One region of the Clostridium hominis genome, then DNA from elsewhere that is predicted to be linked to it. Evidence: riboswitches for the same ligand, from Rfam matches in the RefSeq annotation. Region 1 holds a riboswitch; each other region holds the start of a gene.

What was found. A riboswitch is a leader RNA that binds a small molecule or an ion and turns the genes downstream of it on or off. The one in region 1 is predicted to bind S-adenosylmethionine.
Region 2: it holds a riboswitch for S-adenosylmethionine, as region 1 does, so the genes downstream of both, H8S20_RS17870 (pyridoxal phosphate-dependent aminotransferase) here and H8S20_RS14505 (methionine ABC transporter ATP-binding protein) in region 1, are expected to answer to the same signal.
Region 3: it holds a riboswitch for S-adenosylmethionine, as region 1 does, so the genes downstream of both, metK (methionine adenosyltransferase) here and H8S20_RS14505 (methionine ABC transporter ATP-binding protein) in region 1, are expected to answer to the same signal.

What each region holds. Positions count from the first base shown of each region.
Region 1 covers NZ_JACOOO010000033.1:70,246-78,600, forward strand. Annotated here, with positions in the region: gene H8S20_RS14490 (N-acetylmuramoyl-L-alanine amidase family protein) at 233-922, opposite strand; gene H8S20_RS14495 (MetQ/NlpA family ABC transporter substrate-binding protein) at 1,116-1,934, opposite strand; gene H8S20_RS14500 (methionine ABC transporter permease) at 1,973-2,608, opposite strand; gene H8S20_RS14505 (methionine ABC transporter ATP-binding protein) at 2,622-3,584, opposite strand; SAM riboswitch class I at 3,799-4,031, opposite strand; gene H8S20_RS14510 (DUF503 domain-containing protein) at 4,123-4,410, opposite strand; gene H8S20_RS14515 (DegV family protein) at 4,627-5,475, opposite strand; gene H8S20_RS14520 (DUF2232 domain-containing protein) at 5,562-6,104, opposite strand; gene H8S20_RS14525 (J domain-containing protein) at 6,196-6,816, opposite strand; gene H8S20_RS14530 (DUF5685 family protein) at 6,818-7,720, opposite strand; gene H8S20_RS14535 (DUF4179 domain-containing protein) at 7,856-8,355, opposite strand, start outside.
Region 2 covers NZ_JACOOO010000042.1:101,750-110,104, reverse strand. Annotated here, with positions in the region: gene H8S20_RS17885 (methionine ABC transporter permease) at 1-445, opposite strand, end outside; gene H8S20_RS17880 (methionine ABC transporter ATP-binding protein) at 447-1,475, opposite strand; gene H8S20_RS17875 (MetQ/NlpA family ABC transporter substrate-binding protein) at 1,508-2,350, opposite strand; gene H8S20_RS17870 (pyridoxal phosphate-dependent aminotransferase) at 2,447-3,604, opposite strand; SAM riboswitch class I at 3,691-3,923, opposite strand; gene yedF (sulfurtransferase-like selenium metabolism protein YedF) at 4,091-4,687, opposite strand; gene H8S20_RS17860 (biosynthetic peptidoglycan transglycosylase) at 4,853-5,521, opposite strand; gene H8S20_RS17855 (pyruvate kinase) at 5,696-6,721, opposite strand; gene H8S20_RS17850 (alpha-hydroxy-acid oxidizing protein) at 6,977-7,993, opposite strand; gene rbsK (ribokinase) at 8,194-8,355, opposite strand, start outside.
Region 3 covers NZ_JACOOO010000035.1:29,332-37,686, reverse strand. Annotated here, with positions in the region: gene H8S20_RS14915 (rod shape-determining protein) at 1-976, shown strand, start outside; gene yyaC (spore protease YyaC) at 1,019-1,549, opposite strand; gene H8S20_RS14905 (hypothetical protein) at 1,659-2,096, shown strand; tRNA gene H8S20_RS14900 (tRNA-Tyr) at 2,283-2,367, shown strand; tRNA gene H8S20_RS14895 (tRNA-Thr) at 2,388-2,462, shown strand; tRNA gene H8S20_RS14890 (tRNA-Tyr) at 2,469-2,553, shown strand; tRNA gene H8S20_RS14885 (tRNA-Val) at 2,584-2,659, shown strand; tRNA gene H8S20_RS14880 (tRNA-Thr) at 2,665-2,739, shown strand; tRNA gene H8S20_RS14875 (tRNA-Tyr) at 2,747-2,831, shown strand; SAM riboswitch class I at 2,994-3,168, shown strand; gene metK (methionine adenosyltransferase) at 3,264-4,439, shown strand; gene nagA (N-acetylglucosamine-6-phosphate deacetylase) at 4,482-5,621, opposite strand; gene recD2 (SF1B family DNA helicase RecD2) at 5,730-7,961, shown strand; gene H8S20_RS14855 (hypothetical protein) at 7,982-8,355, shown strand, end outside.

The DNA.
Region 1 (8,355 bases):
TCTCCCCTAAATTCAATCTATTTTTCAAACAATTAAAATCTTACTTTAAAGTATACTTCATTTACTTCTATTTTTAAAGCTTGTCTTTATTCTTTGATAAAGTTGTACATAAGTTTAAAAATGTAACTCCCTAAAAAAATAAAAAAGGTCTTTAGCCTAGAAAATATTTTCTAATCTTCTAAAGACCTTTTTGTATTAATTTTCATATCTCATTCTATTTATATAACAAGAATCACTTTCCATTATAAGGTACTACATGCGCTCTCTTAAACCCTCTTTTGTGCATATCTACCATTACATCAATAGCTTCATTGTAATCTTTATAATATCCAATACATACTCTCCAAGCTCTTTGCTGTGTCTCTTTTGGCTCAGTAACTGGAGTAAGTAATAACACCTTATCTACAATTGCCAAACATGCTTTTGCCACCATACGCCCATAACTTTTGCTATCAAATTTCTCCTCTACCTCAGCATTACTTAAGTACTCTCCATAAACTATAACTGACATAATAGAAACGTTATCATATTTTTTGCTCTCATCTTTCAACACTCCTTTTTCATCTGTTCCTAAATCACATAGTATTTCTTCACTTATAAGCTTTGCTAGCCTCTTATTATCATAGTTATCTTTACTATAAAACACCTGAACTCCTTTTGTACTTGTATCTATATGAGAATTCATATGAAAACTTACAAAAAACCTTCCATTATTTTTATCAGCTATGCTTAAACGTTCTTCTAAGGATAAATAAGTATCATCTTCCCTAGTCAGTATTACTTTTTCGCCATTTCTCTCTAAGTGTTTTTTAGCTTCTAATACTGCTTCTAATACTATATCTGATTCTTTTCTACCAAGCGTTCTTCCAATAATACCTGTGTCATTTCCACCATGACTTGCATCTAAAATCCAAACAGCCATGTTGTCATATCTCCTTTGAAACAATGCTATATATTTAATATATTAACTCTAAGATGCCTTTGTGATTAATTAATAGTTAAATTAATAATAAATGAATAAAGCCAGCAAAACTGCCGGCTTCAAATAATATTCTTAAAACTTCTTCTTAAGTTTTAAATGTAATTTTTATTTCTAACTATTAATTATTCCTTGATTAAAATACTGGAACAACTGCACCTTTATATTTTTCATTTATAAAATCTCTTACTTTATCAGAAGTAAGTGCTTCTGTCAAATCTTTTATTTTTTGAGTATCCTCAGTACCTTCTTTAACAGCTAATACATTTCTTCTTTCCTTTAATGCATCCTTATCCTTATCTTCTGCATAAAATGCATTTCCATTTACATCTAATCCTGCTTCTAAAGCATAGTTTCCATTTATTACAGCTATATCTACTTCTTCTAACACTCTTGGTAAACTTGCTGCTGTTAGCTCACTAAATTGTAAATTCTTAGGATTAGATGTTATATCAGTAATCTTTAATATATCTCCCTCTGCTAACTCTATAAGGCCTGCAGCTTCTAGAACTTTCAAAGCTCTTGTTTCATTACTAGAATCATCTGGAACAGCTACTGTTGCACCGTCTTCAATCTCTTCTACAGACTTATATTTATTAGAAAACACCCCCATTGGCTCTAAATGAATTTCTGCAGTATAAGTAAGATGTGTTCCTTTTTCTTCATTAAATGTATTTAAATATGCAATATGTTGAAAATAATTTGCATCAAGATCTCCTTCTTCAACAGATGTATTAGGTAATACATAGTCATCAAATTCAACTATTTCAACTGTATACCCTTTTCCTTCTAGCTCTTCTACAGCTTGTTCAACAATCTCTTTATGCGGAACTGGAGATACTCCAATCCTTATAGTTTTATCATCACTTGATGATGAATTGCTTCCCCCACAACCTATAAGTGATACTGCTAATGCCCCTGTTAATACTAATGATAAAATTGATTTTCTTTTCATATTTAATTGCCCCCTTATTTTTTTAGTTTTACTTATTTCTAATTTAATTTTTTATATAAATAATTTCCTAAGCTTTGCAAGCTTTGAACTATTATTATCAAAATAATTACTGTTGTTACCATATAGTCTGTTCGGAATCCCTGATATCCGTATGTTATTGCAACCTTTCCAAGTCCACCTGCTCCAACACTTCCAGCCATTGCTGAATATCCAATAACGCTAATAATTGTTAGCGTTAGCCCTGAAATAATACTTGGAACAGCCTCCTTAAGCATTACTTTAAATATAATTTGACCATCTGATGCTCCAAAAGATTTAGCTGCCTCAATTACTCCTGGATCTACTTCCTTTAATGAAGATTCAATTATTCTTGCTACAAACGGTGCTGCTGCTATCGTTAAAGGAACTATCGCAGCTGTATTACCTATAGACTTCCCTACTATAGCTCTTGTCAACGGTATTATAAAAACTATTAAAATAATAAAAGGAAAGCTTCTTAGCACATTAATTATAGCATCAAGAATTTTATACACTATTCTGTTAGGCTTTAATCCACTTGGTGAAGTAACAGTTGCTATTATTCCAAAAACAAATCCTAGAATAGTTGCAAATAATGTTGAGAAAAACACCATATATACTGTGGCTCCTAATTCTTTTATTATTATATTTATCATTTTCGCATCCATACTATAGCACCTCCAATATAATATCTTTATTTGATAAATAACTCATAACAGCTTCTCTATCTTTATTATCAATATTTATAGTTAATGTTCCCAATACTTCATCTCTAAACTTTTCAAGTTTCCCTCCAACTATTGAGAAATCTATATTAAGTTCTCTTGCCATCTTTGTTATAAGCGCATTTTCTGAAGATTTACTTGGAAAGAATAATTTTATATTTACACCTTCATGAGATAATGTATCATCATCCTCATCTCCTAAGAACTTCTTTAATGAAACTCCTGGTCTTAAGAATATTTCCTCTGATTTACCTTCAGCCACTAATACCCCACCATCAATCAGAGCTACCTTTTGACATATTTGCTTAATAACCTCCATTTGATGTGTAACAACCACGATGGTAATACCTAATTTCTTATTAATATCACTTAAAAGAGATAAGATATCTTTAGTAGTTTTAGGATCTAATGCTGATGTTGCTTCATCACATAAAAGAATCTTAGGTTCTAAAGCTAATGCTCTTGCTATTGCAACCCTTTGCTTTTGCCCACCACTTAACTCATTCGGCTTATTCTTAGCTTTGTCCGTAAGTCCAACAAGTTCTAGTAGCTCGTCCACTCTATTTTTTATAAAATCCTTTTTATATCCCCAAACTTCTAAAGGTAATGAAATATTTTCAAATACTGTTTTTCTCTTAAGAAGGTTAAAGCCTTGAAATATCATTCCTAAATCTTTTCTAAACTCTCGTTTTTCCTTCTCTTTAAGACATTTAACCTCTCTCCCCATTACAATTACTGAACCTTCATTATAATCTTCTAATCCGTTTATGCATCTTAACAAAGTAGATTTTCCAGCTCCACTATGACCTATAAGACCATAAATTTCACCTTCATTAATACTTAAAGTTATTCCCTTAAGAACTTTTACTTCTCCAAAACTTTTTTCTATATCCCTTATTTTTATCATTAATTTTCACCCCTTTTTTATAATCAAACTCCTTCTCTTATGGTCGAATGAGTATACTCTGTGTAACTTCAAGTATCCAAATTAAAAATTTAGATTTTCACTTATGAAACTCCTTTTACTAAATCACAGATTTAAATAAATATAGTCTTCTAAAAAATAAAAAAAAGCACTTGAGAATAAACTCAAGTGCGAAACAAATCACTATTAATTTACCCTCTCATCTATCAGCTCTAAAGCTGCTGGAATTAGCACCACGAATACAGTTAAGAATTAAGAGTTAAAAACTAAGAGTTAATGCTGAAATTTCCTAGAAATTTCTTAGCTTAAATTGTATAAAACTCTCTTACAAGTTTCATCAATAACTCTTAACTTTTCTCTATTAACTATTAACTAGTAACAGGTTGCTGGGTTTCACAGGGCCAGTCCCTCCACCACTCTTGATAAGAAAAAATATTAAGTTTTAATTTAGTTGATGTTATAAATATATACTTTATTTTCCTTTATGTCAATATTTTTCTATAAATTTTAATAATATTTTTTAAAACTCTATAATTTCTTCTTCGATATCTATTATTTCCGCTTCGCAATTTTCTTCTATAAACGTGATTATATCTTCCTTTGATGCATGTAGCACATCCTTAGAGCTTGCTACTTGTGATATTCCAATTTCTATAATTTTATGGGTATCTTGTTCTCCAATTTCTCCCACTGATACATTGTATTTATTTCTTAATCTCTTACTTATACTTAAAAGTATCATTCTCTTCTCCTTTAATGAATGTACCCAAGATGCTCTCAACTTAATTTTCAACACTAAAACCTTCAAATTATCACCTCATAATTATTTTTCTACTACCTTCAGTTTTCCCTTTTGAAATATGCATATAACCTTTTCTCTAATTAATATTCTAAATTTTATAGTGTATTCTTTTCTAACAGTATATCCTCAACCCTAACAGATAAAATTAAAAAAGCGAGAAGTTTTTAGTTTCCCGCTTTTTATCTATGTATAATTAATATGACTTTTAAAATATCATATGTATTAATATTCTTTTTTTATGCATAATCCAATTGCTCCTGGACCAGTATGTACTCCCATAGCTGAACCTATAGTTTCAAAGGAAATTTCACTAATATTATGTTTATTTTTAATTTCTTCAAAAAAAGCTCTCGCTTCTTCTAATGCTGCCCCATTTAATACCCAAACTCTACATTTTCCACCTTCTAAATAAGAATTAAGTATCTCCTTTAGCTTTGATATAGATTTTTTTCTACCTCTTACTTTGCAAAAAGGATAAAGATGTCCTTCATCATCTGATGATATAATCGGTTTTAAATGCAGCATCTCTCCAACAGTTCCTGCTACTCTACCTATCCTTCCGCCTTTTTTCAAAAATTCTAATGTATTAAAGGTAACATATCCACTTATACTTTTCTTTATATTAGGCAGCTTGTCTATTATTTCTTCAAAAGACGCCTTTTCTTTTATAAGCTTAGATACTTCTAAAGCAATAGCGCCAACTGGGAAACCTAAAGTTTTTGTATCAAAAAAATAATACATTAACTCTGGATGCTCTTCACAAAGAAGCTGTATACTATTAAAAGTTCCTGATAAGTTGCTTGATACACTAACTACTACAACATGAGTATATCCTTCGTCTTTTAATTTCCGGATAATATTCTCAGTGTATTGTAAATCTGGTAGCGAAGTGGTTGGTATAATTCCATTAGATAAATCTTCATATACTTGTTCTTCGCTTATTGTCACTTTATCTAAGTATTCTCTATCACTATAGATTATTCTAAATGGTAGTACTTGTATGTTATTCTCTTTAATAGTCTCCTGACTTAAGTCACATCCACTATCAGTTATTACTGCTATCTTTTGCAAATTACTTCCCCCTAGTTAAAACGATATCATAAATATATCATACAAAATTTGAATTAACCATATTAATTTTTTTACAATTCCTATTCTTATCTGCTTTTTTTGTGAATTCTATCCATATAAAAACTTATTATAAGTGTTAATGCATAATCAAATACTAAGAACACTAAGTTTGCTATTATTAAAAATAAAACAAAAGTAATCATCTTTGTATCACTGCTTATAAATCTCGAAAGAATTTCTTCAACACCTTTTATCACATTTATCCCCAATACATTTTGAAAAAGAATAAATCCTATTATAAATGCTATATTAAAAAAGCCTATTTTATATAATACTTCTAACTTACTCCTACTTCTTTCTGAGAAAAACTTAATAATACCATATATTCCAAAAAAAACAGCATAAAGTATACTTATATTGATTGGTACAATAAATAAGGCTATTAAAGCTGATGCTATATATACAAAAATAGCAGTTTTAATATCACTTCTTATAATACATATTGGTATTATTGCTGATGCTATAGTTAATATAGTTAGTGTATTTATAGGTATTAATGAAGTTGAATATAGAATAATACTTGTTAATGCAACCATTATCCCACCTAATGTTATTTCTTTAGATTTCATTTAATACCTCCTTTCATTAACTAAAAATATTTTTTCCTTACCTACTTTAATTCACTTATTTAAATTCTAAGTAAGAAACTTACTTTGCTAATTAACAACAACCTATTAAGTCTCCGCCCATCATCTCACAACAACAATCTGCACATATAAGATTATTGCAACAAGTACATGCATCAACTCCACCTTGAGCAGTTCTATATGGATTAGCATATCCTCCTGCTCTCATCTTCAACTGATTTAAACTTTGTCTATATTCAAAATTATTAGGATCCATTTGACATGCTCTCTCAATATTGCTAAGGGCTGAATCAAACCATCCTTTATTTAATTGAACTGCTCCATATAAGAAATGCCATTCAGCATCTCTATTTGACATAGCATTTAATCTTCTTTCTGCTTCTATATTATTTCTCATTTGAATAAGTCTTCTTATTTCAGCGTAGCCAGCTACATTATTGCTATATCCGCTATTATAACTTGAGTTTGAATTACTACTATAGTTGGAACTATAAGTACCTCCAGAGTTTCCTCCACCATTTTTTAACATATCATAAGCTTTATTTACTTCTGTTAATTTTTCTTGTGCTAAATCCTTAAGTGGATTATCTCCATATTGATCAGGATGATATTGCTTAACTAACTTTCTGTAAGCAGCTTTAATTTCTTCTTGGGATGCACCTTGCTTTACCCCTAGTACCTCATATGGATTCATTTTAAATACCTCTTTTCTTACTACTTTTACAATTACAATTTTGAACTATCCTAGTATACTTATCCATCATACCAAGACTAATTATATTTTCTAATATTTCTTTATTTCTTTTTAATGGCAACATATCTAAAGCTTCTTTACAGTTATAACCACAATTTAATATTGTGAATTCTATTCTTGGTTTTATTTCTTCAATAAATTCCTTATAACTTTTATTTTCTTTATTATATAAGTAATTTATAGGATTAAACTTATTATTATTAATATCTTCTTCTAAATCATCTAAAGCATCTATTACATAAATCCATTTTCCTATAGCATATCCTAAGTTATATAGATTACTTCTTAACACCTCAGAATCATTATCTATTTCTTCTGGATAAAGCTCTAATATATTCGCCACTATTAAGCTAAAAGGATCACATATTTCATCTATAGAGTTGAAATTTTTCTCTTTTTCTAATAAAGATAATTTATTTAAATTTTCTTCTATTATATCATTTACCTTTGTAACATTTCTATTAAATTTCTTTTTATATGGAGATAGTACCATTGCTCCCATTTTACTCTTTAAACTTTTATCATCATTTATATCATCTATTAGCTTATAATAAATTAAACTAACATTCATAGCTGCAGCATAAGAAAGTGCTTCTCCCTTTATAGCCATAGGCTTTTTATTATGTGGATGTGCTATACATCTTTTCATCTCAAATTTCGGGCCTTCACTATGAAGGGCATCTAGAAGTATTGCTAAAAAAGTCATATCATAATTCAAAGTCATTCTTGGTACATTCCCAAAGTTATCCTTAATGTGCATGCATACACCGCAGTAATATGCTCTAAAAGTTTCATACTCCCTTATTTTCATCTCTGGTTTAAGTGGAGTTACATATCCAAACAAAAAATCACTCCCTAAATATTTATATTAGTATTATAACTTATTATGTTAATCCATCAAATAAAATTTATACTTTTATCAGGTAAAATTCACAAAAATAGGTTATGCATAAGTTTATTGCATAACCTATTTCTAAAATTATTTAATTAGATAGCTATCTACTGGATTTGTTAAATCTTTGAGTATCCAAAATATCTTCAGCTCTATTTCATCTAAATTATCATTTTCAATCTTAATATATGATTTAAGCTCATAATTTTCACCATTGTCACTAGTAAGAGAGGTTCCATCTGATGAAATTATTAATTCTCCAGCTTCATCAAATACGCCTTCGAAAGTTAATCCTTCGATATCCTTAGCTTTTAAGATTAGAATATTATTTCTATACGAAATAAATTCAATATTGTAATTATTCTTTTCAATATATTCTCTTTCTAAATTAACCTTAATATTTCTATCATTTTTATTTGCATAATATACACCATCACAAGTGAATTTTAATGTTTTAATCCCATCATCTAATTCCCCTTCAAACTCTAAATACTTATTTCCAAGATCATCACCTGATATAAAAGAAGAGGAACTTACATATTTATTCCCTTTATTATCTACTAATGTTGGATTTTTAAAACTCATAA
Region 2 (8,355 bases), on a different contig from region 1:
AACTAGGCAGCGCTTCTATTACTAATACATCAGAGAATATAAGCCAAAATCCTGCTCCTGACGCTATTGCTGCTTCTATCACTCCATTATCGATTTCACTAAAGGCTCCTTCAGCGACCCTGCTAAAAAAAGCTATAGATGCTACTGTTAAAGGAACTGTAGCTGCTTCAGGCCCAATATTAGTACCTACAATCATTTCTGTTAATGGTGTTAGTACTACTAGTAAAATTACAAAAGGAATTGATCTTATTACATTTATAATAAATCCTGATATTGAGTTTATAGATTTATTTTCAAAAAACATCTTATTAGAGGTTAAGTATAAGATAAGCCCTAAAACTCCACCAACTATTATTGATATTATCATAGCTATAAAAATCATCTTAGAAGAATCCATTACTGCATTTCCTAATTCATTTCTAAGAATCTCTAAAGTATCTGTCATATTAAATCACCGCCTCTAATGAATTTACCTCTTCTTCATTTACATCAGCATTTTTTTCAATATATGCTCTTGTATTTTCAATTTCTTGATCATCCCCAATAATATCTATAAGCAAACTACCTAATGGCTTTCCATCAATATAGTCTATCTTTCCATGAATAATATTTATCTGAGTGTTAAACTTTTTAGCTGCCTCAGATATAATAGGCTTTAAACTTGTCTGCCCAATATAATTAACTTTATATAATCTACCTTTTACTAAATCTCGTCTTACTACTTCAGGCAATCTAAGATTAGAATTTTTACTGACTAAAGATTTCGTAACTTCATGTTGTGGCTTAGAGAATATAGAGTATACATCGTTAACTTCTACGACTTCTCCACTACTCATTACTGCAACTCTATTAAATAACTTCTTTGCTACTTCAATTTCATGAGTAATAAATACTATAGTTATTCCTAATTTCTCTTTAATATCTTTTAATAAAGTTAGTATTTCTTCTGTATTTTCTAAATCTAAAGCTGATGTAGCTTCATCACAAAGCAATATTTCTGGATCATTTGCAATAGCTCTTGCAATACCTACTCTTTGCTTTTGACCACCACTTAAATTAGCAGGATAAACATCTTTCTTATCACTTAAGTTCACTAAATCTAACAAATACTCTATTCTTTCTTTCATTTTATTTTTAGGATAATTATTAGCTTTAAGTACAAATTCAATATTTTCATAAATTGTTTTTCCACTTATTAAATTAAAGTGTTGAAATATCATCCCTACTTTTAATCTAAGGCTTCTTAGCTCCTTGCTATTTAACTTTGTAATATCTTTATCTTGTATTATTACTCTTCCTTCAGATGGCTTTTGTAGTAAATTAATTACTCTAACTAATGTACTTTTACCTGCACCACTCAAACCAACAATTCCAAATACTTCACCTCTATTTATTGTAAGAGTTACATTCTTTACTGCATCTAATTTATTTTTACCATCATTAAAAGTTACAGATATATTTTCTAATTTAATCACTTTTTCACCACCATTCCTTTAATTTATAACTATTAATTAGCATTAACATACCACTCTGGTTTGTTAAAATCCTTATATTTTCCACTTTCAATAGCATTTCTAAATTCTTCTGATTCCACAGCTTCTTTTAAATCCTTCCCTAAGTCTTTATCTAAATCTTCAGTTCTTACTGCAACTACATTTTTATATTCTTCTGATAATTCTTCAATAGCTAAAGCTTCTGCAAAATCCAATCCAGACGCTATAGCATAATTTCCAGGTACTAAAGCAATATCTGCACTGCTTATACTTCTTGCTAATTGTGCTGCTTCAACTTCTAAAAACTCTAAATTCTTGCTGTTTTCAGTAATATCATTTTTTGTAGCTTTAGTATCATCAACATTAGAATCTATTTTTATTAATCCTTGAGTTTCCAATAAGGTTAATGCTCTTGCTAAATTTGATGGATCATTTGGTATAGCAACCTTACCACCTTCGCCTAATTCACTTAAAGAGTTAAGATTATTTGAGAATATACCCATTCCTGCTGTTGGAACTGAAATAACAGCTGATATATCTAGATTGTTATCTGCACTAAATTTTTCTAAGTAAACAGTATGTTGCATTAAGTTTGTATCAATCTCTCTATTATTTAAAGCTTTATCTGGTTGAATATAATCACTAAACTCCTTTACTTCAACCTCATACCCATTTGCCTCTAAATAAGGAGCTATACATTCTTTAACCATATCTCCGTAAGGTCCAGGACATACCCCAACAGTAATATTTTTAGTATCTGTTTCTAGAGATTCTCCTCCTTTACTAGCACATCCTACTACTCCTAGTGATAAAGTTGCTGCAAGTGTTATTGCTACTAATCTTTTATTTCTTTTCATTTTTATACCCCCAAGTTTTTATATTAATATTTTTTTATATTTACTATTTCGATTTTGGTTCTAAATCTTATCTATTTATTTTTATAAAGTTAGAATTTATTTTGATACTTTTAATCTTTCAAGTCTCTTTAATGCTTCTTTTAATGTTTCATCTTTCTTTGCAAAATGTAACCTTATATAGTTATTTACATCTTCTTTAAAGAAACTTGAGCCTGGAACTGCTGCTACTCCAATATCCCTTGTAAGATACTCACAAAAGCTTATATCATCTTTCGCACCAAACTCGCTTATATCTACTAACACATAATAAGCACCTTCTGGCTTGAAATATTTAAGCCCTATTTTGTCTAATCCATTTAAAAATAAATCTCTTTTCTTATCATACTTATTTATTAAATCTTCATAGTAATCATCACCAAACTCTAATCCAGGTATTACTGCCTTTTGTAATGGAGCCGCAGCCCCAACTGTTAAAAAGTCATGAACCTTTTTACAGTTATCTATTATTTTTTTATTACCTAGTACATATCCTAATCTCCATCCGGTAATAGAATAGGTTTTAGATAATGAGCTACATGATATAGTTCTATCAAACATTCCAGGTAATGAAGCAAAGTATATATGCTCATTAGGAGGAAATACTATATGTTCATAAACCTCATCAGTAATTACAAAGGTATCAAACTCTTCGGCTAAACTTGCAATATATAACAATTCATCTCTCGTAAAAACCTTTCCTACAGGATTTGATGGATTACATAGTATTAAAGCTTTAGGATTTTGCTCAAATGCTCTTCTTAATTCTTCTTTATCAAATCCAAAACTAGGTGGTTTTAATGCTACATATACAGGCTCTGCCCCTGAGAGAATTGTATCTGCAACATAGTTTTCATAAAATGGTGAAAATACAATGACTTTATCTCCAGGATTGCATACCGCCATCATTGAAACCATCATAGCTTCTGTACTTCCACATGTAACAACTATATTTTCTTCTGGATTAATTTCTATCCTCATGAACTTTTTTTGTTTTTCTGCTAGCTTTTCTCTAAATATTTTTGAGCCCCAAGTTATCTCATATTGATGAGGTCCTTTTTCAGCTACCTCTTTTAAACTATTTAAGATATCTTTTGGCGGATCAAAGTCTGGAAATCCTTGTGATAGATTTATTGCTCCATATTGATCTGCTATTCTTGTCATTTTTCTTATCGTTGATTCAGAGAACCAATCTAATCTATTACTTAGTTCTGCCATTTTTTTGCCCCCTCTTTACTTTTAAATAAAAAAATAAAGCACTAGAGAATAAATCTCTAGCGCTAATAAACACTACATAATTCACCCTCTTATCTACTAGCTAAAAAGCTACAGGAATTAGCACCACGTATACAGTTAAAAATTAAGAATTAAGAATTAAGAGTTGCTACTGAAATTTTCTTGAAATTTCTTAACTTGAAATGCATAAAACTATCTTATGAGTTTTATCCATAACTCTTAACTTTTCTCTACTAACTATTAACTAGTAACAGGTTGCCGGGTTTCATAGGGCCAGTCCCTCCACCGCTCTTGATAAGATTAACAATATTTAGTTGTAATTCCTTTATTTATTGAATTAATATTAAATCAAAATTTTTACATTGTCAATATATTTTAATAATTTTTTCCAAATACTTTTCACTTTGCTTTTGGAATTCTAAATAAAGCACTATTATTTTATTTAGTTAATAATATATAGTTAATTCTCTATAATGTGATAACTTTAGAAGTGGATTTCATAACTCCGACAATATCATACATATTGCTTACAGTTCCAACTTTAAGTTCTCCTTCAAGATGATAATAATTTAAACATGCTCCACAAACTAATACATTAACACCTTTTGCAACTAAAGCATTTAAATGCTCAATAGCCTGCTCGTTTAATGTTGGTACCTTTACCCCATCATTCATAAACAAAATAGCTTTAGGTAAGTCCTCATCTTCAGATAATGTATAGAAAAACATTTTCATTAAAGACTTTCCAAGCTCTTCTGCACCAGCTCCTATAATATCTTTGCCAATAAAAATACACCAATCACCTAAAGGCTTTTTCCCTTGTATTTTATTTAAAACTTCTTGACATTCTTCACAACCATTAGAAAAATGTACTGTGTAAATTCCTTCATTTTCTTCAATTTTAGTTTCAAATCCTTGACTGTTGGCAAGTTTTTTTAAGTTCTCTACAGCTATACCATTGTCTACTTGAACTGAAAAAAACTTAGTTCCTAAATCTATTTCTTTCTTTGCCATTATAACAGGCATAGGGCAAGCTTTTCCTTTCGCATCTATAACTTTTTTCATACTTTCCTCCATTACTTTATACTATATTAATTTTATTTACCATATTTTAATTATATCACCTTTTTAATATAATCTAAATTAATAAAGTTATTTTCATAATAAAATAAGCCTTATGATTAATAAGACTTATTCATTATAATTATTATATTAATTTAAAACCTTTTATTAATTTGAAATTGCAAAACTTTCAAGGGCATCAATTACTTCCTCTTGTCTATCTACAGCTTTTTCATAATTATTGCTTAAACCATAAATACTTGGTGCTTGGGGTAAGCCCGCTAGTAATGTTGCTTCATCATATGTAATTTCATTTGGTTCTTTTCCAAAATATCCATTACAAGCTTCTTTTATACCTGTAAATCCATCACCATAATAAATCACATTTACATATAATTCTAAAATCTCATCTTTTGTATATTTTTTCTCTAAATCATAAGATAAAAATATTTCTTCTACTTTTCTTTTTATAGTTTGCTCTGGGGTTAAAAATAAATTTTTAGCTAATTGTTGAGTTATTGTACTACCACCTTCAACAATTTTACCTGCTTTCAAATTAGTTAATAAAGCTCTACCTATAGATATAAAATCTACAGCCCCATGTTTATAATATCTATGATCTTCTATTGCAACTATTGCTTCTAAAAAAGTTTTATCTATCTCAGAAGCTTGTACATAATTATCTCTTGACTTTATTTCATTAATTTCTTCATCTATAGACATATCTTGCGTAACTTTTTCGTATACACCACATCCGATACCAATAAATGCTGTAATAATAATTAAGCTGAATACAAGTGTAAATTTTATAAATTTCAATGATGTTCTTTTTACCATTTATATCATCCTTTTTTATATTTTCTTATGAGTATACTATACTATAAAATACTTAAGATTCTATATCGATATCTATTACATTTATATTACAATTTTGTCATATTGGAAATTATGAATTATAAATATAAAAGCCAGATATTATCTGACTTTTATCTGGCTAGAAAATGTATTATTTTAATTGCAGTATTTATTATAGAAACTATTTAAGCATTTTATTACTGTTATAGGTTCTCTAGAAACTGCAACTTCCGTTGATAACATAAGACCATCCACACTATTTTTAATATATTTATATATATCATTTGCTTCTGAAATAGTAGGAGTATCTTGACGCCTCATAGACTCTAAAATATATGTAGCTACAATTAGCTTTTTCTTGCTCTTTTTCATTCTATTTATAATTTTCCCTTCTTCATAAGGAATCTCTTCTATAGGAATCTCTGCCTTCAAATCCCCTCTTCCAAGCATTATTCCGTCACTTACTTTTAAGATATCTTCAAAATTTTCTATACCTTCTTTACATTCTATTTTAGCCCATATTTTAGGGGTTCTACTATTATAGACTCTAACTAAAATTTTAATGTATTTCTTTAATTCTATTATGTCATCAGCTTTAGTAACATATGATAAACATATATAATCTATATTATTCTTGACTCCAATTTCAATATCAAATTTATCTTTCTCTGTTAAATGCAAATTATCCCTAATTAATTCTGGTGCATTAACACCTTTTTCTGCTCTTAAAATGCCACCTTTAATTGTCACAGCTTTGATATACAGTGAGTTTTTCTCTATTATTTTAAATTTCATAGTAGCATCCTTCATAAATAATTCTTTAACATTTTTAAAATCATCTAACGAACCATAATACATTATGGGAATTATTCTTATATTTTTGTATCTATTCTTTTCATAGAATTTCTTAAAATCTTTTTCAAGACAAAATATTACTTCTTCTTTTATATTTACTTTATATTCACCAGTAAAAAGCTTAGAAATCCTAAGTTTATTACCTTGCAAGTCTTGTAAAATTTTCATATTAGGATACTCAATATGTATTTCCTTAATTAAGGTTTCAAACTTTTCATAATCAATATGTGAAAAATTAAAACGTGGTATTGTCATACCAGCTTGTGCAAATCTTTTAATATCTTCTATATCTCTTACAGTAGGGCCAATTGAGCAAATTAGTTCCATAATACCTCCTATATAAATTTATAGTACCTTTTTATCTTCTTATGAGCCCTATTTTTAATCATTTGTTTTACTATGTAACCATATGCAGTTATCATAATATTTTCCCCTATAAAATACTATGCTACTTTTGTAACTTTTATTATCACAATTTTATATTTTCAAATAAATAATGCTTACTATCTAATTTAGAATTATAAAGCAAGGTGGACTTATTCTTTGTCCACCTTGCTTTATAATAGTAATATTTAATTTTTATTATAATCTAATCATATCTCTAGAAATATCCCCAAGAGAATAGGCTCCACACATTGACATTGTATCCTCAAGTTCAGCTGCTAATTTGTTTATATATGTTTTAACACCTTCTTCTTCTCCACCATAAAGAGCAGTTACAAAAGTTCTACAAATAAGTACTCCATCAGCACCTAAAGCTAAAGCTTTAAAAACATCTACTCCTGAACGTATACCGCCATCCACAAATATTTTCATTGAATCACCAACTGCATCAACTATATCAGCTAATACTTCTGCAGTAGCAGCACATCCATCTAGTACTCTTCCTCCATGATTAGATACAACAATAGCGGAAGCTCCTGCTTCTTTAGCCTTTAAAGCACCTTTTACTGTCATTATTCCCTTTACTATAAATGGGACAGATGAAAGTTTTATTATCTCTTTAAGCTCTTCTACTGACTTTGCACCTGCAGGAGGATTCATGTTCTTTAAGAATGGAAGACCTGCTGCATCAATATCCATAGCTACAGCAATAGCTCTAGAGTCTTTTACTAAATCCATTTTCTCTTTTATAGTATCTATATTCCAAGGTTTCACTGTTGGTATTCCCATACCATCTACATTTTTTATTGCCGCTGTAGCAGCTTTCATTACATCAGAATTTACTCCATCTCCAGTAAAAGCTAAGATTCCTTCTTTAGCACAAGCTGAAACTAAAATGTTATTATAAGTCATATCATTATACTTATCACCATAATGTAAATTAACTGCACCTACTGGTCCTGCAAAAAAAGGATATTTAAAGGTTTGTCCAAATATTTCTAATGTTGTATCAATCTTTTTATTTTCTGTTAAAGTATCCATATTAACACGAATTTCTTTCCACTTATCATAATTTCTTATGGCTGTATCTCCAATGCCTTTAGCACCTGGTCCCGGCATTTGATTTTTACACACCTTACCATTACATTCATTGCATGCTTTGCAATACTCTCCTATACAAGTTCTTGCATTTGCTAATACTTCTTTATAGTTCATAACTCCACACCTTTTCCTTATATTATACTGATTAATAATATATAATTATATACTATTAAGTTATTAACATAAAGTGTTATTAGTTATCTAAACTATTTATATACACTAATCCATTAAATATTAGGGAATAAAAATGCTATACATCAACTTCATTGATATATAGCGTTTTTAATGTAAAACTATGATAATTAACATTTATTTTAGTCTTTATAAAATTTCAAAACCTCTTCTAAGTATGGAATAGATGGTTGTGCACCTTTTCTTTGAACAGCTATTGATGAAACTTTATTTCCAAATACTACTGCATTTATTAAAGTTTCCTTGCTTATATTTTTAATATCTAATTTAGAGCTAAATCCTCC
Region 3 (8,355 bases), on a different contig from region 1:
TGTTTATGTAAAAGGTAAAGGTATATTATTAAAAGAACCGTCAGTAGTAGCCATAAATAAAAATAATAATAAGGTACTAGCAGTAGGTGAAGAAGCAAGAAAGATGATCGGAAGAACTCCAGGAAATATAGTTGCAGTACGTCCGCTAAGAGATGGAGTTATTTCTGATTACGATGTTACTGAAAGAATGTTAAAGGAATTTATTAAAAAGGCTTGTGGTAAGGGAAGAATAGTAGCTCCAAGAGTAATGGTTTGTGTTCCATCTCAAGCTACTGAAGTAGAAAAAAGAGCCGTAATGGATGCTGCTAGAAATTCAGGGGCTAAAAAAGTTCATATAATCGAAGAACCACTAGCAGCTGCAATAGGTGCTGGATTAGATATAACCAAGCCTAATGGAACAATGATAGTAGATATTGGTGGAGGAACTACTGATATAGCTGTTATATCATTAGGAGGAGTAGTTGTTAGGAAATCAATCAAAATCGCTGGAGATAAATTTGATGAAGCAATAATAAAGTATGTTAGAAATAAACATAAAATAATGATTGGTGAGAAAACTGCAGAAGATGTTAAGATAAAAGTAGGATCTGCGTTTAAAGATTCAAGAAATTTATTTACTACTATGAAAGGTAGAAATTTAATAACAGGTTTACCAGATGAAGTTGAAATAAGTACTGAAGAAGTAAGAGAAGCTTTGTCAGAGCCTGTATCTGTAATAGTTGATGGAGTTAAGAGTATACTAGAGAAGACACCACCTGAATTAGCTGCGGATATAATAGAAAAAGGAATATTGATGACTGGTGGAGGAGCTTTATTAGATGGACTTAATAAGCTTATAGAAGAAAACACTGGAGTTACAGTTGAAATAGCTCATAATTCTGTTGAAGCTGTTGCAGAAGGGACAGGTCAAGTTTTAAACTTTATAGATAAAATAGATTCAGATATTTTTGGAAAAGAGATAAGTCTAATAGATTAATTATAAATATATAAATGGCACTATAAGTTATTTCTTATAGTGCTATTTATTATATGAAGAATTAAGGTAATATGCATGGTTTAGTCCATGACAAATAACTCGTGCCATTTCGAATACTAAACTAAGTCTAATACCTCTAGAGGTAAAGAATTCAGCATTGTCACTAGAGTCAACTATTCCTATTATTGAGGATACACCTACTTCAGGCAATGACTTTCCTACACCTTTACCGGGATGAATAGGATAATCTCTTACATGTATTTCGCCAATAGAATTAGTATCTCCTAAACAAGCGTCAATTCCGATAATCGTAGCTTGTGGATGAAGTTTTTTTATTTCATCAATTTTTTTATCTATGTTTAAGGCATGGATAGGTGATTCTAGTGTTCCATATACAGGAACAGGGAAGGATGACTCTTCTAAAAAAGTACCTACTAAAGGACCTAAACAATCACCAATACATTTATCTGTGCCAATGCAAACTATAATAGTTTCAGATGTTACATATTTTCTTATAAATTCTGCAATTTCATAATAAGATAAGTTAGATTTATAGTTAACTTTTCTTTTCAAATATACCCACCACCCCTCAATAATAATATATATGAGAGAAAAACTAAGAATATAATAAGTATAAAAAAAGAAAAAATGGAAAATATTTTTAATAAGGTGGTGATATTAAATGAAATGGAAGATAATAATGAGAACTATGTCACTTTTAGTTATAGTAGTAACTATATTTATAGTAGTTTTATATGAACCAAATATTAAAAATAAAGATATAAGTAGTTTGGAAGATGAGACAACTGAGATTACAGAAGGGGATGTGGAAGAAACTTCTTTATCAACAGATAAGCAAATATTACAGGGAAATAGTTCTGATGTTTTAACTTTAAATTTAGATAATATAATTAACAGTTTAACTTTAGATGAGAGAAATGTAGTTGAAGGAATATTAGATAAACTTTCAGTTGTTGATTGTGCTAAAGTTAATTCTATTTTGAATAATGGTAGCATAGATTCAAAGAAGGAAGCTATGGAATATATTAAAAAACGCTTGGTAGAAGAGGATTATGATAGGCTTGTAGGTATATTAAATCAATATATTGACTTAGTGTAGTTATAATGGCTATTAAAGTTATATAAGTGCTTAATATTAAGTAAAATGAAGGAAAATAGAGCAAATTAAAAATAAAATCGGAAAATGAGCTATTATGAGGCTTGAAATATTGTTGCTATGAATATATACTAGTCATTGTCAGTTCGGCAGTGATGCACGAAATGATGAAAGTTATTAATACGATATGGGGGAGTTCCCGAGTGGCCAAAGGGGGCAGACTGTAAATCTGTTACGTTTCGTTTCGATGGTTCGAATCCGTCCTCCCCCACCATTAATAACTTAATTAAATATGCTGGTGTGGCTCAATGGCAGAGCAGCTGACTTGTAATCAGCAGGTTGTTGGTTCGACTCCGATCACCAGCTCCATTAAATGGGGGAGTTCCCGAGTGGCCAAAGGGGGCAGACTGTAAATCTGTTACGTTTCGTTTCGATGGTTCGAATCCGTCCTCCCCCACCATTTAATTTTTTGAAAAATAAATAATAACGTGGAAGCATAGCTCAGCTGGGAGAGCATCTGCCTTACAAGCAGAGGGTCACAGGTTCGATCCCTGTTGTTTCCACCAAATACGCTGGTGTGGCTCAATGGCAGAGCAGCTGACTTGTAATCAGCAGGTTGTTGGTTCGACTCCGATCACCAGCTCCATTAAAATGGGGGAGTTCCCGAGTGGCCAAAGGGGGCAGACTGTAAATCTGTTACGTTTCGTTTCGATGGTTCGAATCCGTCCTCCCCCACCATTAAAAGCATAGTTTATCTATGCTTTTTTATTTTGACTTAAAATAAGTAATATGTATTATAAAAAGTTGAGAATATATTAGAATTTAAATTTATTGACATTAGTTTTAATAATTGTTAATATATATTACAGTAAATAAAAAGTAAATAAAATTTGATATTAGTTCTTATCAAGAGAGGTAGAGGGAGAGGGCCCTGTGAAACCCGGCAACCTGTTACCAATTAGCAGTTGATAGTTAATAAATAATAATTAAATTAACTTAATTATTAATTTTTAACTTTTAATTATTAATTGTATACGTGGTGCCAATTCCTGCAATTAATTTTGCAAGATAAGAAAGACATGGTTGAATATTACGTCTCTTCTTTATCTTAAGAAGAGACTTTTTTATCTTTAGAATTAATATCATCTTAATTAAGAGAGGAGATATATAATGAGAAGATTATTTACATCAGAATCAGTAACAGAAGGTCATCCAGATAAAATCTGTGACCAAATATCAGATGGAATATTAGATAGTATACTAGCTAAGGATCCTATGGCTAGAGTAGCTTGTGAAACAGCTGTAACTACAGGAATGGTTATGGTAATGGGAGAAATATCAACATCATGTTATGTGGATATCCCTAAGGTGGTTAGAGAAACTATAAGAGAAATAGGTTATGATAGAGCTAAATTTGGGTTCGACTGTGATACATGTGCTGTATTAACATCTATCGATGAGCAATCATCAGATATAGCTATGGGAGTTGATGAAGCATTAGAATCAAAAGCTGGTGATAAAGATGCAGTTGAAGCAGTTGGTGCAGGAGACCAAGGAATGATGTTTGGTTTTGCAACAAATGAAACACAAGAGTTTATGCCATTACCAATAGCAATGGCTCATAGATTATCTAGAAGACTTAGTGAAGTAAGAAAAAATGGCACATTACCATATTTGAGACCAGATGGAAAAACTCAAGTAACAGTAGAATATGATGATAACAAAGTTATAAGAATAGATACAATAGTAATATCAACTCAACATGGACCAGAAGTTAGCCAAGAACAAATAAGGGAAGACTTAATGGAACACGTAATTAAAGCAGTAGTTCCTGCAGAGCTTTTAGACGAAAATACTAAGTATTATATAAATCCAACAGGAAGATTTGTTGTTGGTGGCCCACAAGGGGATAGTGGATTAACTGGTAGAAAAATAATAGTTGATACTTACGGTGGATACGGTAGACATGGAGGAGGAGCTTTCTCAGGAAAAGATCCAACAAAGGTTGATAGATCAGCAGCATATGCAGCTAGATGGGTAGCTAAAAACTTAGTAGCAGCTGGAGTTGCAGATAAATTAGAAATTCAATTAGCTTATGCTATTGGAGTTGCTAAACCAGTATCAATTGAAGTTGAAACTTTTGGAACAGGAAAACTTTCAGAAGAAGAAATAGTGAAAATAGTAGAAAAATCATTTGATTTAAGGCCAGGTGCAATAATAAGAGATTTAGAGTTAAGAAATCCTATTTACAAGCAAACAGCAGCTTATGGGCACTTCGGTAGAAATGACTTAGATCTTCCATGGGAAAGATTAAATAAAGTTGAAGATATAAAGAAATACTTATAATAAAAAAAGGAACTCACAGGAATTGCTGTGAGTTCCTTTTTATTAAAGTGTGTTATATACCACGTTTCCGTTAACAATAGTCATTTTTACGTTTATATCTTCATCAAAAATAACTAGGTCAGCATCAAAGCCTTCTTTTATTAAGCCTTTTCTATCTTCTACTTTGCAATGTTTAGCTCCGTTATATGAAGCCATTTTAACTATTTCGTTAAGTGGGTAATTAGAGTTGTTATAAACATTTCTAATAGCTTTATCCAAAGTAAGAACTGATCCAGCAAGTGAACCACTTAATAATCTAGCAGCACCATTTTTAACTTCTACATCTTGACCACCTAAAGAATACATGCCATCTTGCATTCCGCATGCCATCATTGCATCAGTAACTAAAAGTACCTTATCAGTTCCTTTTTGCTTATAAGCAGTTCTTAATGATGGATAAGAAATATGAATACCATCAGATATAGTTTCAGTAGTTATTTCTGAATCAAATATTGCCCCTACAACACCAGGTTCTCTATGAGTAAATGGAGTCATAGCATTGAAAAGGTGAGTTGAGTGGCAGAATCCACACTTTATACCGTCCATAGCTTCTTCATAATTAGCTTTAGTATGTCCCATTGAGCAAACTATACCTTTATCAGAAAGATAGGTAGCTAGTTCTTTAGCTCCTTCTACTTCTGGTGCCATTGTTATAGAAACTACTGCATCTTCGTCTTCACCAACCATTTCGTTAAAGTTTTCAATTGTTGGATCTATTAAGTAGTTTGGGTTTTGAGCACCTATTGCTTTAGGGCTTATAAATGGACCTTCTAGGTGGGCTCCTAAAACGTTAGCTCCATCTGTACCTTTTATTTTAGCTTCTTTAATTGCAGACATAGCCTTTCTTATGTCTTTTTTATCTACAGTCATAGTAGTTGGAGTAAATGAAGTAGTACCATGTTTAGCAATAGTTTTAGCTATTGTATTTATAACATCGTATGTTCCATCCATAGTATCAACACCACCAGCTCCATGTATATGAACATCTATGAATCCAGGGCTTAAATATAATCCTTTACCATCTATAACGTTATCATTAGCTATAGAACTAGGATTTATTTCTTTAATTTTACCATCTTCTATCAAAACAGAACCTTCTTCTATTTTGTCTAGGTAAATTAATTTACAATTTTTAATTAACATAAAAATACCTCCTACATAACTCAAATTTAAAGCAATATGAGTTAAATTTATATAATATGATATAATTATATAATATAGAAGATAAGATTTAAAGGTGTGAACAATAAAATGGAAGTGCTAGAAGGATTAGTTGAGGCTATTATATTTAAAAGTGAAGATACGGGATATATAGTAAGTAAGGTAACAGCCAATAAAGAATTAATTACTGTTGTTGGAATAATGCCTCTTATTAAAGAGGGACAGCAGATAAATTTTAAGGGGTCATGGATTAATCATAAGCAGTTTGGTCGACAATTTAATGTAGAGGAGTATCATGAGTTATTACCGTCATCGGCAAAAGAGATTGAAAGGTATTTATCAACTGGTATAATTCATGGTATTGGACCGGTAACTGCAAAGAAAATAGTAAATAAGTTTGGGGATAAGACTTTAGAGATTCTGGATAACAATATTGAGAGATTAAAAGAAGTTGATGGTATAGGTGAAAAGAAATTTAGTATAATATATGATTCTTACTTAGAGAGTAAAGATTTAAAAGATATAATAATGTTTTTCCAAAAACATGGGATGACTATAAATCAATGTCTAAAAATTTATAAAAAGTTTGGACCAGATTCAATAGATATAGTTTCAAAGAATCCATACATATTAAATGATGAAATATCAGGAATAGGTTTTTTAACAGCAGACAGAATTGCTAGAAGTTTAGGGATTGAAATAATATCACCTTTTAGAATACAAAGCGGAATTAGATATGTTCTTAATAATTTCTCAGCATTAGGAAATACATATATGCCACAGGATATGCTTATAGATGAATGTAAGAAGGTTCTTATGGTTGAGGAAGAACTTGTAGTAGAAAATATATACAATAGTGTATTAGAAGGAAAGTTAAAGGTAGAAAAGATTAAGGAAATAGATGCAGTGTATACTCTACCTTATTATTACTGTGAGTTAGGAGTAACTAATAAGATAATAACTTTAAGCATAGAGAACTTCCAGACTATTAATACTGATGTTTTGTTTGAAATAGAATCTTTTGAAAAAAGATATAATATAAAATTTGCGCAAGCTCAAAAAGAAGCTATTATAGGTGCATTTAATAATGGTATAGAAATAATAACTGGTGGACCAGGAACAGGGAAAACAACAATTATAAAGTGTATAATTGAGATATATGAAAACAGTGGCATGAAGGTTCTTTTAGCAGCTCCAACTGGAAGAGCAGCAAAGAGAATGAGTGAATCTACTGGTAGAGAAGCAAAAACTATTCATAGACTTTTAGAAATGGGCGTAAGTGATGATGAAAACTCATTTTTTGGTAAGGGAGAAGGAGAACCTTTAGAAGGTGATGTAATTATCATAGATGAGGCATCTATGATAGATATCATGCTTATGAATAGTCTTTTAAAGGCTATTAGATTAGGAACTAGAGTGATAATAGTTGGAGATGTTGACCAGCTACCTTCAGTAGGTCCGGGTAATGTTTTGAGAGATTTGATAAATAGTAATTTTATAAATGTAGTAAGACTAAATGAAATATTTAGACAGGGTAAGGAAAGTATGATCATTGTTAATGCTCATAAAATTAATAGTGGTGAATTACCATACCTAAATAAAAAAGATGGTGATTTTTTCTTTGACTCAAGAGAAAATATAGATGATATTTTAAAAACCATAATTGATTTAATAAATAGGAGATTACCTAATTTTAATTCTAAATGGAATAAGGTAAAGGATATACAAATTTTATCGCCAACAAGAAAAGGTGTATTAGGAGTAGAGAATTTAAATAATGAGCTTCAAAAAATACTTAATCCTCCATCAAATCATAAGAAAGAAAAGAATGTTAGGGAAATGATTTTTAGAGAGGGAGATAAAGTTATGCAAATAAAAAATAACTACTCTCTTAAATGGACTAGAATTAGTGGTATTGGTGATGAAGAAGGTGTTGGAGTATTTAACGGTGACATGGGCTTTATTGAGTCTATAAACGAAGATAAGAGTACTTTAACAGTAATATTTGATGATGAGCGAAGAGTTGTTTATGAATTTGCATTTTTAGATGAATTAGAGCTTGCATATGCAATAACTGTACATAAAAGTCAAGGAAGTGAATTTAAAGTTGTAATAACTCCAGTTTTTATGGGGTCAGCATTTTTGATGAATAGGAATATACTATATACTGGGATAACAAGAGCCAAAGAATTAGTAGTAGTTGTTGGAAGTCAAAAGGCTCTTAAATATATGGTAACTAACACTAATAATGTAGAAAGATATTCTTCATTAAAGGAAAGAATTATAGATATTACAGCAGATGAAAAGATAGTTAGGGATTAGAATTTAGAGAGGTTATAAAGATGAATTATAAAGAGCTTAACAGTGCATTTAAGAAAATAAATAATTGGTATGATAAGAAAACTAAAGTACTTACTGTTAAAACTAGACCTTTTAATACATCTATTGTATTTTCAAATTTAATAAATAGAGTTTTATATAATAATGGTAAGATATTATATGTATGGGGTTGTACCGATAAGGAGCAAATAAAAAAGAGAAAGAGAGAATACTATAATATTTTAATAGATGAACAGAAGAAGAATCATATAGGAGACGATATAAAGTTTATAACTATAGATTTATTAGAAGAAGTATATGATGATTTCGACCTTGTTATATTTGATGATATAAGTATATTTTCATCTATATCGAAAAATAGACTTAGAGAAGCTGT